Regions from separate parts of the Comamonas sp. F1-6 genome, predicted to be linked through region 1. Evidence: predicted binding sites of a transcription regulator. Region 1 holds the regulator's gene; each other region holds the start of a gene.

Region 1 (3,275 bases):
TCGTGAGCCATCACGGAGGCCGGACAAGGGCACCGCCAATCGGCAACAATTTATGCCACCCTGCCATGCGTGCTCGGGTGGTCAGAATTTTGGAAAGAGGTTTCATCATGTCGGCAGCACAAGCCAAGGTCTCGCAAACGGCCAAGATCATCCACCCCGAGGACGGCAAGCCCTGGTGGAAGTTTGCCCATGTCTGGCTCATCATCGCCGGCCCGGTGATCGTGGTGATTGCCGGCTTTGTCACCGCATACATCGCACTGAGCAGGCCCGATCCCGTGATTGACCCTGACTACTACCGCCATGGCATGGAAATCAACCAGCGCCTGAGCGAAAGTGAAAAAAGCCTGGCCCCAGCAGTCACCGGCCGCAATCATGCGGCCACGCCAGCCAAGGACCATCCGCTGGATCGCTGAGCGCTCCGGCGCTTGCTCCGCCAAGGTCGCTTTTGCGGCCTTTTTTGTTGCCAATATCAAAATCAGAGCGTGTTATGCATGCTCCGTCTAACGTTGATGTAGAAGTAAATGATTTTTTGATATTCGGATTGCGCAGGATGCTACTGAAAAGAGAGTAATTCAGGGTTTCCCGCCACGGTGCATGCCCGCAGTCCTGCATGAACGGTCACCACTGTTGTGCAAAATATGATCAAGCCCACAGCCCAAGGAGAATCAGGATGGATGCTCGACGCTGGATGTGGATTGTCTGGCCGGCCTTTCTGGCGGCGGCAATCATGGAGATGGTGGTTTTTGCCTTTGTGGACCCGCTGGATGTGCACTGGCTGGGCTCCCCACTGGACTGGTCGCGCCAGGCCATCTATACGGTCGCTTTTTTTGCCTTCTGGGTCGTGACGCTGATTGGAGGTGCGATGACGGTGATGCTGGGGCGCTCCGTCAGCGATCTCAATGGCGGCATCGTTTCCGAGCCTCTGCCCGAGTAACTCGCCCAGATAAAAAAGCCCGCTGTCCGCGGGCTTTGTCTTGAGAGTGTCTGTCGAATCGGTTCAGCTCTGGCATTGCTGGCTGTTGACGATGCGTTTGAGCGCCTCGGTATCCAGGATGCGCAGGTGGCGCTGCTTGACTTCCACAATGCCTTCCTCTGCAAATTTGGAGAAGGTGCGGCTCACGGTCTCGAGCTTGAGGCCCAGGTAACTGCCGATTTCTTCGCGCGTCATGCGCAGCACCAGTTCCGACTTGGAAAAGCCGCGTGCCGACAGGCGCTGGACCAGGTTCAACACAAAGGCCGCCAGGCGCTCCTCGGCACGCATGCTGCCCAGCAGCAGCATCACGCCATGCTCGCGCACGATTTCGCGGCTCATGACCTTGTGCACATGGTTCTGCAGGGCCGTGACCTCGCGCGAGAGCTGCTCCAGTTTGTCAAACGGCATGACACAGACCTCGGCGTCTTCCAGGGCCACGGCATCACAAGTGTGGTGGTCGTTGACGATGCCGTCCAGACCAATGATTTCGCCAGCCATCTGAAAGCCTGTGACCTGATCGCGTCCGTCTTCGGTGGCCACGCTGGTCTTGAAGAAGCCGGTTCGAATGGCATACAGAGAGGTGAACTCTTCGCCATTGCGAAACAGCAGCCCGCCGCGCTTGACCTTGCGGCGCGTGGCCACAATCTCGTCAATGCGCTCCATTTGTTCATCGTCCAGGCCCATGGGCATGCACAGTTCACGCAGATTGCAGTTGGAGCAGGATGCTTTGATGGTCTGAAGATTCATGGGCTTTTTGCAACGGCGCAGACAGACACAGAGTGGAGAGTCGCGCTGGTCATTGACCTCGTGGTTGAAGATGAGATGGATCAAATTGTCGCAGCACTTGCCTTGAGGTCTCTTGATTTTCATCAAGGACAGGGTGATTGCCTTGGGGCACATTGCCTGTATTCGTTCAAAAACATGCGCTTTTGCCTATTTTGGGCATGATTTTCAGGATCTGATTTCCATTGAAATCTGCTCTATACAGAGTGTGGGCGCACCCTAACTCCCAGTTATGACCGCAGTCACGCCTGAGTTGCTGAGCCGCTTTGATATCCCCGGCCCACGCTACACATCGTTCCCAACAGCCGACCGTTTTGTTGAGGCTTTTGGTGCAGACGACTACATACTGGCACTCAAGCAGCGCAAGACGCATTCTGGCTCGCGCGCTTTGCCCCTGTCCGTTTATGTGCATGTGCCGTTCTGTGAGTCGCTTTGCTATTACTGCGCCTGCAACAAGATCGTGACCAAGCATCACGAGAAGGCTGCCGAGTATCTGGACTACCTGAGCCGCGAGCTGGCCATGCATACCGAGCATTGCGGCAAAGGTCAGCTCGTAAGCCAGCTGCATCTGGGCGGAGGCACACCGACCTTCTTCAGCGATGCCGAGTTGCAGCAGCTGATGGTTTTGATGCGTGAACATTTCAAGCTGGATCCCGCGGGCGAGTACTCCATCGAGGTCGATCCGCGCACCGTCAGCAACGAGCGGCTGAGAGCTCTCAAGGACATGGGGTTCAATCGCCTGAGCTTTGGCGTGCAGGACTTTGATCCCGCGGTGCAGAAAGCGGTGCACCGCGAGCAGCCCGCCGAGCAAGTCTTTTCGTTGGTGGCCGAGGCGCGCCGCCTGGGCTTTGTCTCCATCAATGTGGACCTGATCTACGGGCTGCCCAGGCAGACGCCCGAGTCTTTTGCGCGCACGCTGGCACAGGTCAATGAGCTGCGCCCCGATCGCATTGCACTGTATGCCTATGCGCATCTGCCCGAGCGTTTCAAGCCGCAAAGGCGTATCGAATCGGCAGACCTGCCCATGGGACAGGACAAGCTGAACATGCTCTCCGGCGCAATTGATGCATTCATGGATGGCGGCTATGTCTATGTAGGCATGGACCACTTTGCGCTGCCTGACGACTCTCTGGCCATTGCCAAGCGCCAGGGGCGCCTGCATCGCAACTTTCAGGGCTACAGCACCCAGCCTGATTGCGATCTGATTGCACTGGGCGTATCGGCTATCGGCAAGGTGGGTGCGACCTACAGCCAGAACGTCAAGACTCTTGAAGAGTACTACGATGCCGTCGATGGAGGCATGCTGCCCGTGCAGCGCGGACTGGCGCTTTCGCGTGACGATCTGGTGCGCAGAGCCGTCATCATGTCCATCATGTGCCAGGGTTCCGTCCTGTATGAGCCCATGGAGCAGGCCTGGCTTATCAATTTCCGCGAGTACTTCGCTGCGGAGCTGGATGCGCTGGCAGAGATGCAGCGCAACGGCTTGGTCGAGCTGTCCGTCGAGGGCTTCAAGGTCACT
Region 2 (3,275 bases), on a different contig from region 1:
TGACAGCAAGTCTTCGCAACCGCTCAAGCCCGGGCCCAGCGGCCTGCCGCGCCTGCCCATGAAGTCATCGCCGCTGAACATGCTGGCCGACCAGGGGCCGGTGCTGCTGGAGCGGGTTGACGAAATTTCACGCCGCCTCAATTCCATGCTGGGTGAGGACAACCAGAAGCGGGTGAGCGTGGCGCTCGACAATATCGCTGCCGCATCCGGCGGGATCAAGGATCTGGCCGAGACCATGAACAAGACGGCCAAGGACTTTCCGCAGATCACGGCAGATGCGCACCAGACCCTGCAGTCCCTTACCAAGGCCGGCAATGCCGCCACAGGCGTGGCGACCGATCTGCAACAGACCGTGCACAAGGTCAATGCCCCCGACGGCCCGCTGCAGCAGATTGCCGAGGGCACGCAGGCCCTGTCGCAGGCGGCCGAGTCGCTGGGGCGCAGCACCTTGCCGCGCATGAACGGCGCGGCTGACGATGTCTCGCGCGCCGCGCGCACCATGGGCGCGGCCGCGGGCCGCTTCAATGACAACCCGCAATCCGTCATCTACGGCCAGGGAATGGGCTTGCCAGGCCCCGGCGAGCCAGGGTTCGTGGCTCCGGCCAAATGAACCCGCAACAAGGACACGACTTGCGCCAATTCGGATCAGGCAGGCTGTTTTTCGATGGAAATGCCTGCTACTCATTCTGGCTGGCCTAAGTCCCAAAGGAATCAATATGGCAGACACAAAGATTTCACTCACCGGCCGCGGAGCATGGCGATTGCTGGGCGCTTCTTCCCTGGTACTGGCGCTCGCCGCCTGCTCGGGCCTGCCCACGGCACCCACGCAACCGGTGCGCTATGACCTGGGCATGGCCGACCTGGCAGTGCCGGCCGCGAATGCGGCCGCACCCTCCGTGGCGCCGGTGCCGCTGGTGCTGGCCGAAGTCCAGGCGCCGGGCCTGCCCGAGGGCCTGACGGCCATGTTCTACCGTCTGAACTACAGCGACAGCCAGCAACTGCGTGCCTACCAGAACGCGCGCTGGAGCCTGCCTCCCGCCCAGATGGTGGAGCAGCGTCTGCGCATGCGTCTGGGGCTGGAGCGCCCCGTGCTTTCGGGCAAGGACAATGTCCGCCCCCTGTTGGCCGACAAGCGCTCGATTGCGCAGCTGCGCGTGACGGTGGACGAGTTCAACCAGGTCTTCGACAACGCCAGCAACAGCCGTGCGCTGCTGCGCCTGAGCGCCAGCCTGATCGGTGTCGGCGAGAGTGCAGGCAACCAGTTGCTGGGCCAGAAGGTATTCATGGTCGAGGTTCCGGCTGCCTCGGCCGACGCAGCCGGCGGTGCCCAGGCCATGGCACGCGCGGTGGATGAGGCGGCTGTCCAGCTCAGCCGCTGGTTGCAGGGTTACGGGCGCTAGGGCCTGACCAGTCCCAGGCACTTCCGCTCCCGAAGCCCTGCCATGCAGGGCTTTGTTGATTCCGGGCAGGTCCTGGTTACTTGCGGGCAGCTGCTTTGCTGATGTGGGTCAATGGCCGGGCCGGGCCTTGTTCTTAAGCTGCCAGTTCCTCAACCTCGCACAAGGAACTGCCATGGCCAGCCTCGAATGGAATGCCGCTCTCATCCTGGATTTTCCCGTCATGGACGCGGTGCATGAAGAGTTCGTCACCCTGCTGGCCCAGGTGGAAGCTGCGGGCGACGAGCAGCTGTGCGCGCTCTGGGACGAGCTGATTGCCCATACCCAGCAGCACTTCGATCAGGAAGACCGCTGGATGCAGACCACGGGCTTTGCCACGGGCAACTGCCACAGCCAGCAGCACAAGGTGGTGCTGGCCGTGCTGCGCGAGGGGGCGGTCAAGGGCGGGCAGGGCGATCTGGCCACGATCCGCCATATGGCGGCCGAGCTGGGTCCGTGGTTCAGCCACCATGCGCAGAACATGGATGCCGCCCTGGCCCTGCATATGCGCCGCGCGGGCTTTGACCCGGTGACCGGCGCGGTGCTGGTGCCCGAGGCTTTGCCTGCAGAGCCGATCACCGGCTGTGGTGGTGCCTGTGGTGAAACTGAAAAAATGGAAGTGGTAACTGCCTGAAACTGGCACGCGCTAAGGCGAGAGACAGCGAGCAAGCGCCGCCGCGCAGCGAAGCTGCCGTCCCCCTTGGGGGAAGCGGCGCAGCCGCTCAGGGGGAGTATTTTTTGGGTTAAGGGTATATCGCCGGGGAGGCCAGGATGGGGAAGATCTTGATCAGTCCGCCGGCCATCACCTCGATGGCCAGCGCGGCCAGAATCAGTCCCATGAGCCGGGTCATCACATTGATGCCGGTCTTGCCCAGTACGCGGGCAATCGGGTGGGCCAATGAAAAGCACACCATGATGGCTGCGGCCACCACCACGCCGTAACCGACCAGCGCCACATGCTGCCAGATGGTGCGCGCCTGATCGGCATAGATCACCACGGTGGACATGGCGGCAGGCCCGGTCAGCAGCGGAATGGTCAGCGGCACGACGGCAATGCTGTTGCCCTCGGCGGCCTTTTCGACGCCGGCTGCCAGCGTGGCATTGTTGGGGCGGTCTTCGGCGGGACGGGCGTTGAGCATGTTCATCGCGCTGATCAGCAGTAGCAGACCGCCGCCGACCTGAAAGCTTTGCAGCGAGATATTGAAGAACTGCAGAATCTGCAGCCCCAGCAGGGCGCAGACCGCAATCACGCAGAAGGCGGCAAAGGCGGCGGTGCGAATCGTCTGCCAGCGCTGCTCGGCGTCGAAGCCGGCCGTGTAGTGGATGAAGAACGGGACGATGGCCAGCGGGTTGATGATGGCGACCAGGGTGATCAACGGCTTGATATCCATTACAGCTCGCCTCCTGGCATGGGGGGCTTCTTGCGACTGTCGGCCTTTTGTGGGGCTGAGATAGCTTGCATCAACACTCCTGTGAAAAAATGGCCGAATCATCGACGCGGCATCAGCCATTACAGCATTGCTGGCGGCCGCGTCGCGGATTTCCCTTTTGAACCATGTTAAGGAGCTTCGCAATGGGCAGCTTTGTTGAACTGACAGCCGTGGATGGCGCAAAAACCCCGGCTTATGTGGCCATGCCCGAGGGCCAGGCACGCGGTGCCATTGTGGTGCTGCAGGAGATCTTCGGCGTGAACTCGCATATCCGCTCCGTGGCAGACCGCTACGCAGCCCAGGGCTATGTGGCCGTGGCGCCCGCCATGTTTGCCCGCGTCAAGCCCGATGTGGAGCTGGGTTACAGCGAAGAAGACATGAAGGCCGGCTTTGCGCTCAAGACCGCGGT
Region 3 (3,275 bases), 120 kb from region 1:
TGGAAAACTCCATCAATTGCCACAGGTCGGAGCGCGCCTCACCAGGAGCCTTGACCAACTGGTGCCAAAAGTGGGTGCGGCGCTCTGCATTGCCGTAGGCGCCTTCCTTTTCGACCCACATGGCCGACGGCAAGATCAGATCGGCGGCTACGGCTGTGACTGTGGGGTAGACATCGGAGACCACCACGAAATTGTCAGGATTGCGGTAGCCCGGGTAGCCTTCCTGCGCCAGGTTGGCGCCGGCCTGTATGTTGTTGTTGACCATCACCCAGTAGGCATTGAGCCTGCCGTCCTTGAGCGCACGGTTTTGTTCCACGGCATGGTAGCCGGGCTTGGGTGGAATTGTGCCTTCGGGCAGCTTCCAGATGGTTTCAGCAGTCTTGCGATGCTCTAGGTTCGTCACCACCATGTCCGCTGGTAGGCGGTGCGAGAAAGTGCCCACCTCACGAGCCGTTCCGCAGGCAGAAGGCTGACCCGTCAGTGAGAACGGGCTGTTGCCGGGTGTGGCGATCTTGCCCAGCAGCAGGTGGATGTTGTAGACCATGTTGTTGGCCCATACACCGCGTGTGTGCTGGTTGAAACCCATGGTCCAGAACGACACCACCTTGCTATTGGGGTCTGCATAGAGCTCGGCAAGAGCCTTGAGACGGTTGGCCGGTACACCCGTGAGCTTGGTTGTGTACTCGAGCGTATAGGTGGATACGAACTTGGCGTATTCCTCGTAGTTTATGGACTTGGCACCGTTGGGGTCCTTGGCGTTCTTGGCAGCCTTCTGCAGGGGATGCTCGGGACGCAGCCCGTAGCCGATATCGGTGTTGCCGAGCTTGAAATTGCAGTGCTTGGAGACAAAGTCCTTGTTGACCCTGCCTGTGGTGATGATGTGGTTGGCGATGTAGTTGAGTATGGCCAGGTCGGTCTGAGGCTTGAAGGTCAGAGACATGTCCGCCAGCTCATACGAGCGGTGCTCGAAGGTGGACAGCACGGCCACCTTCACGCCCGGTGTGGACAGGCGCCTGTCGGTCACGCGCGTCCACAGCACCGGATGCATTTCAGCCATGTTCGAGCCCCATAGCACAAAGGCAGTCGCGGCTTCGATGTCGTCATAGCAACCCATGGGCTCGTCCATGCCAAAGGTGCGCATGAAGCCGGCAACTGCCGAGGCCATGCAGTGCCTTGCATTGGGATCAATGTTGTTGGTGCGAAAGCCTGCCTTGAACAGCTTGGAGGCGGCATAGCCCTCCCATACCGTCCACTGGCCGGAGCCGAACATGCCCACCGCGTCGGCGCCCTTGGCCTTGAGCGTCTTTTTGAACTGCTCTGCCATGACGTCGAAGGCCGTATCCCAGGAAACCTGCTGGAACTCGCCATCCTTGGCATAGCGACCATTCTTCATGCGCAGCAACGGCTTTGTCAGACGATCACCGCCATACATGATCTTGGACAGGAAGTAACCTTTGACGCAGTTCAGTCCCCGGTTGACCTCGGCCTCAGGGTCACCCTGAGTGGCCACTACGCGGTTGTCCTTGACGGCCACCATGACGCCGCAACCTGTACCGCAAAAGCGGCATGGCGCCTTGGACCACTTCAGGTCGGCAGCCATTGCTCCTGCATCCTGGGACAGAGCTTCTATGGGGATGCCTGCAACGGCCCCTGCGGCTGCGGCCGCAGATTGACGGACAAAATCACGCCTAGTGCTAGTCATGTGTTACCTCTTGGTTTAGCGACTGCCAGTTCTCAACATGTTGATAAACCAGGGACGCGTTGATTACGCCATCAAGCAGCTCAATCTGAGACACGCAATCAAGTATTTCTCTTGCATGGGGCGCTTCCAAGGTCACGACCAACTTGCCGGCCGGATGACTTCCATGTATTTGAGCGCCTTTGATCGTGACGATGCCAGCAGCTACTTGTGCCAATGCCTGGGGAAGCACATGCACAACCAGACTGGTGATATGCAAGTCGGTATGAGTTTCAATGGGCTCAGATTCTTCATGCATGTGGGGGACCACCGATGATCATCTGATAAAACCAGATCGCAAAGCCGTAAGACGCAATCAGTACAACGGCCAATATAGGTGCCATAACAACTGCGAGAAATGCGAAGCTGCGCAATTCCTCGGTACGAGTCGATTCAGGCTGAGGTTCTGTCATTAGCAATCCCCCTTGGCTTGGATGCCTGAGCATCCATGATTTGGCGATAGAGATCCGATAACGAACTTTGCCACGAGATTACCTACAAAATTGACTTGCAACAAGGTTCTTCTCGATTCGTTGCTTTGCATCAATTCCTTCATCAAGATTTCATTGAATCAATTGACATTCAAGTAAATGTCTCGGGAGTGGACTAAATAGCCGGCGGAATCAAGCGCGGCTTGGATCAGGCATCTGCAAACTGAATTCGCACCTTAATCTCGCACTGATCCGTTGAAGTTGGGACGTGAAATCTGGCCTGAAACCGATAGCCACCGCCTGCTGCTTGCTTGAAAACCGTCACTGAATCACCTGACCGCCATAGAGAGGTAATCGGGGTATTGTGCGGCCGTAATCAATGATGACAATCAGCGGGAGAAGCCAGGCCTGCACAAGAGATTGCTGCAGATCGTGGATTTAGTGGCTCAATACAGCGCAGGACCTCGCGGCATTCAAGACGCGCTCCTCTCGGCCAGACAGGAAGCGATAACGAGGCTCATGCGAACTCAACCTGGATTTGTGCAAGCTCAAGGCATCACCGTGCCGAGCACGATGTGCGTCGAACCAAAAAAAGCGCTCCACAAAAGCGCTTTATAGGAGCAAAAGGATCTAGGAGCAGTGCTTCGCTCCTGCTCGTCCGTCAGCCTGCATTGGACTGCCCCTAGGCATGTCTACCTTCTAAGGGAAAGTCCAATTGCAGTCTTAATGTCGCTTATAAGTTGCTCGTAATAGGTCGCGATGTGATGCGACAACCGCTGCTCAGAGGCTCAATCATCTCCAGCAGCCGCTTGTAGCCCGTGCGCTGCACCCGCCACTGACCGGCGACCCTGGTATAGAGGTCCTCGTACAGCGCACTGCCGGTGAGTATGGTCTGCTCATCCAGATTGATGAACAGATCATTGAGGTACCAGATGCCGGTGGCCGTGTCACCGTCGACCTTGATTTCCGGTGTATGCCCGTTGTGCATACCAAAGCGCCGATGGGTGAAGGCATTGCGGTAGAAGCTCATGGCTTCATCGATGCCATTGATCTCATACTGGTAAGTCGGGCTGTCGAAGCGAATATGGACATCATCGGCCAGAACG

What was found. Region 1 encodes FNR, which switches genes on or off when oxygen is low (the NO sensors DNR and NnrR bind a similar motif). Its sites were predicted from a motif close to TTGATNNNNATCAA; they were not measured.
Region 2: the regulator FNR is predicted to act here: its motif matches at 1,499-1,512, upstream of AAIL66_RS21505 (hemerythrin domain-containing protein).
Region 3: the regulator FNR is predicted to act here: its motif matches at 2,272-2,285, upstream of napE (periplasmic nitrate reductase, NapE protein).

Annotation. Positions count from the first base shown of each region.
Region 1 is NZ_JBCPWN010000004.1:159,376-162,650, forward strand. Features, by position in the region: gene AAIL66_RS06035 (FixH family protein) at 108-413, shown strand; gene AAIL66_RS06040 (hypothetical protein) at 671-934, shown strand; gene fnr (fumarate/nitrate reduction transcriptional regulator Fnr) at 998-1,720, opposite strand; gene hemN (oxygen-independent coproporphyrinogen III oxidase) at 1,989-3,275, shown strand, end outside.
Region 2 is NZ_JBCPWN010000028.1:10,854-14,128, reverse strand. Features, by position in the region: gene AAIL66_RS21515 (MlaD family protein) at 1-610, shown strand, start outside; gene AAIL66_RS21510 (ABC-type transport auxiliary lipoprotein family protein) at 717-1,400, shown strand; gene AAIL66_RS21505 (hemerythrin domain-containing protein) at 1,573-2,070, shown strand; gene AAIL66_RS21500 (MarC family protein) at 2,180-2,827, opposite strand; gene AAIL66_RS21495 (dienelactone hydrolase family protein) at 3,010-3,275, shown strand, end outside.
Region 3 is NZ_JBCPWN010000004.1:278,118-281,392, forward strand. Features, by position in the region: gene napA (periplasmic nitrate reductase subunit alpha) at 1-1,702, opposite strand, end outside; gene AAIL66_RS06590 (chaperone NapD) at 1,695-1,997, opposite strand; gene napE (periplasmic nitrate reductase, NapE protein) at 1,990-2,151, opposite strand; gene AAIL66_RS06600 (nuclear transport factor 2 family protein) at 2,903-3,275, opposite strand, start outside.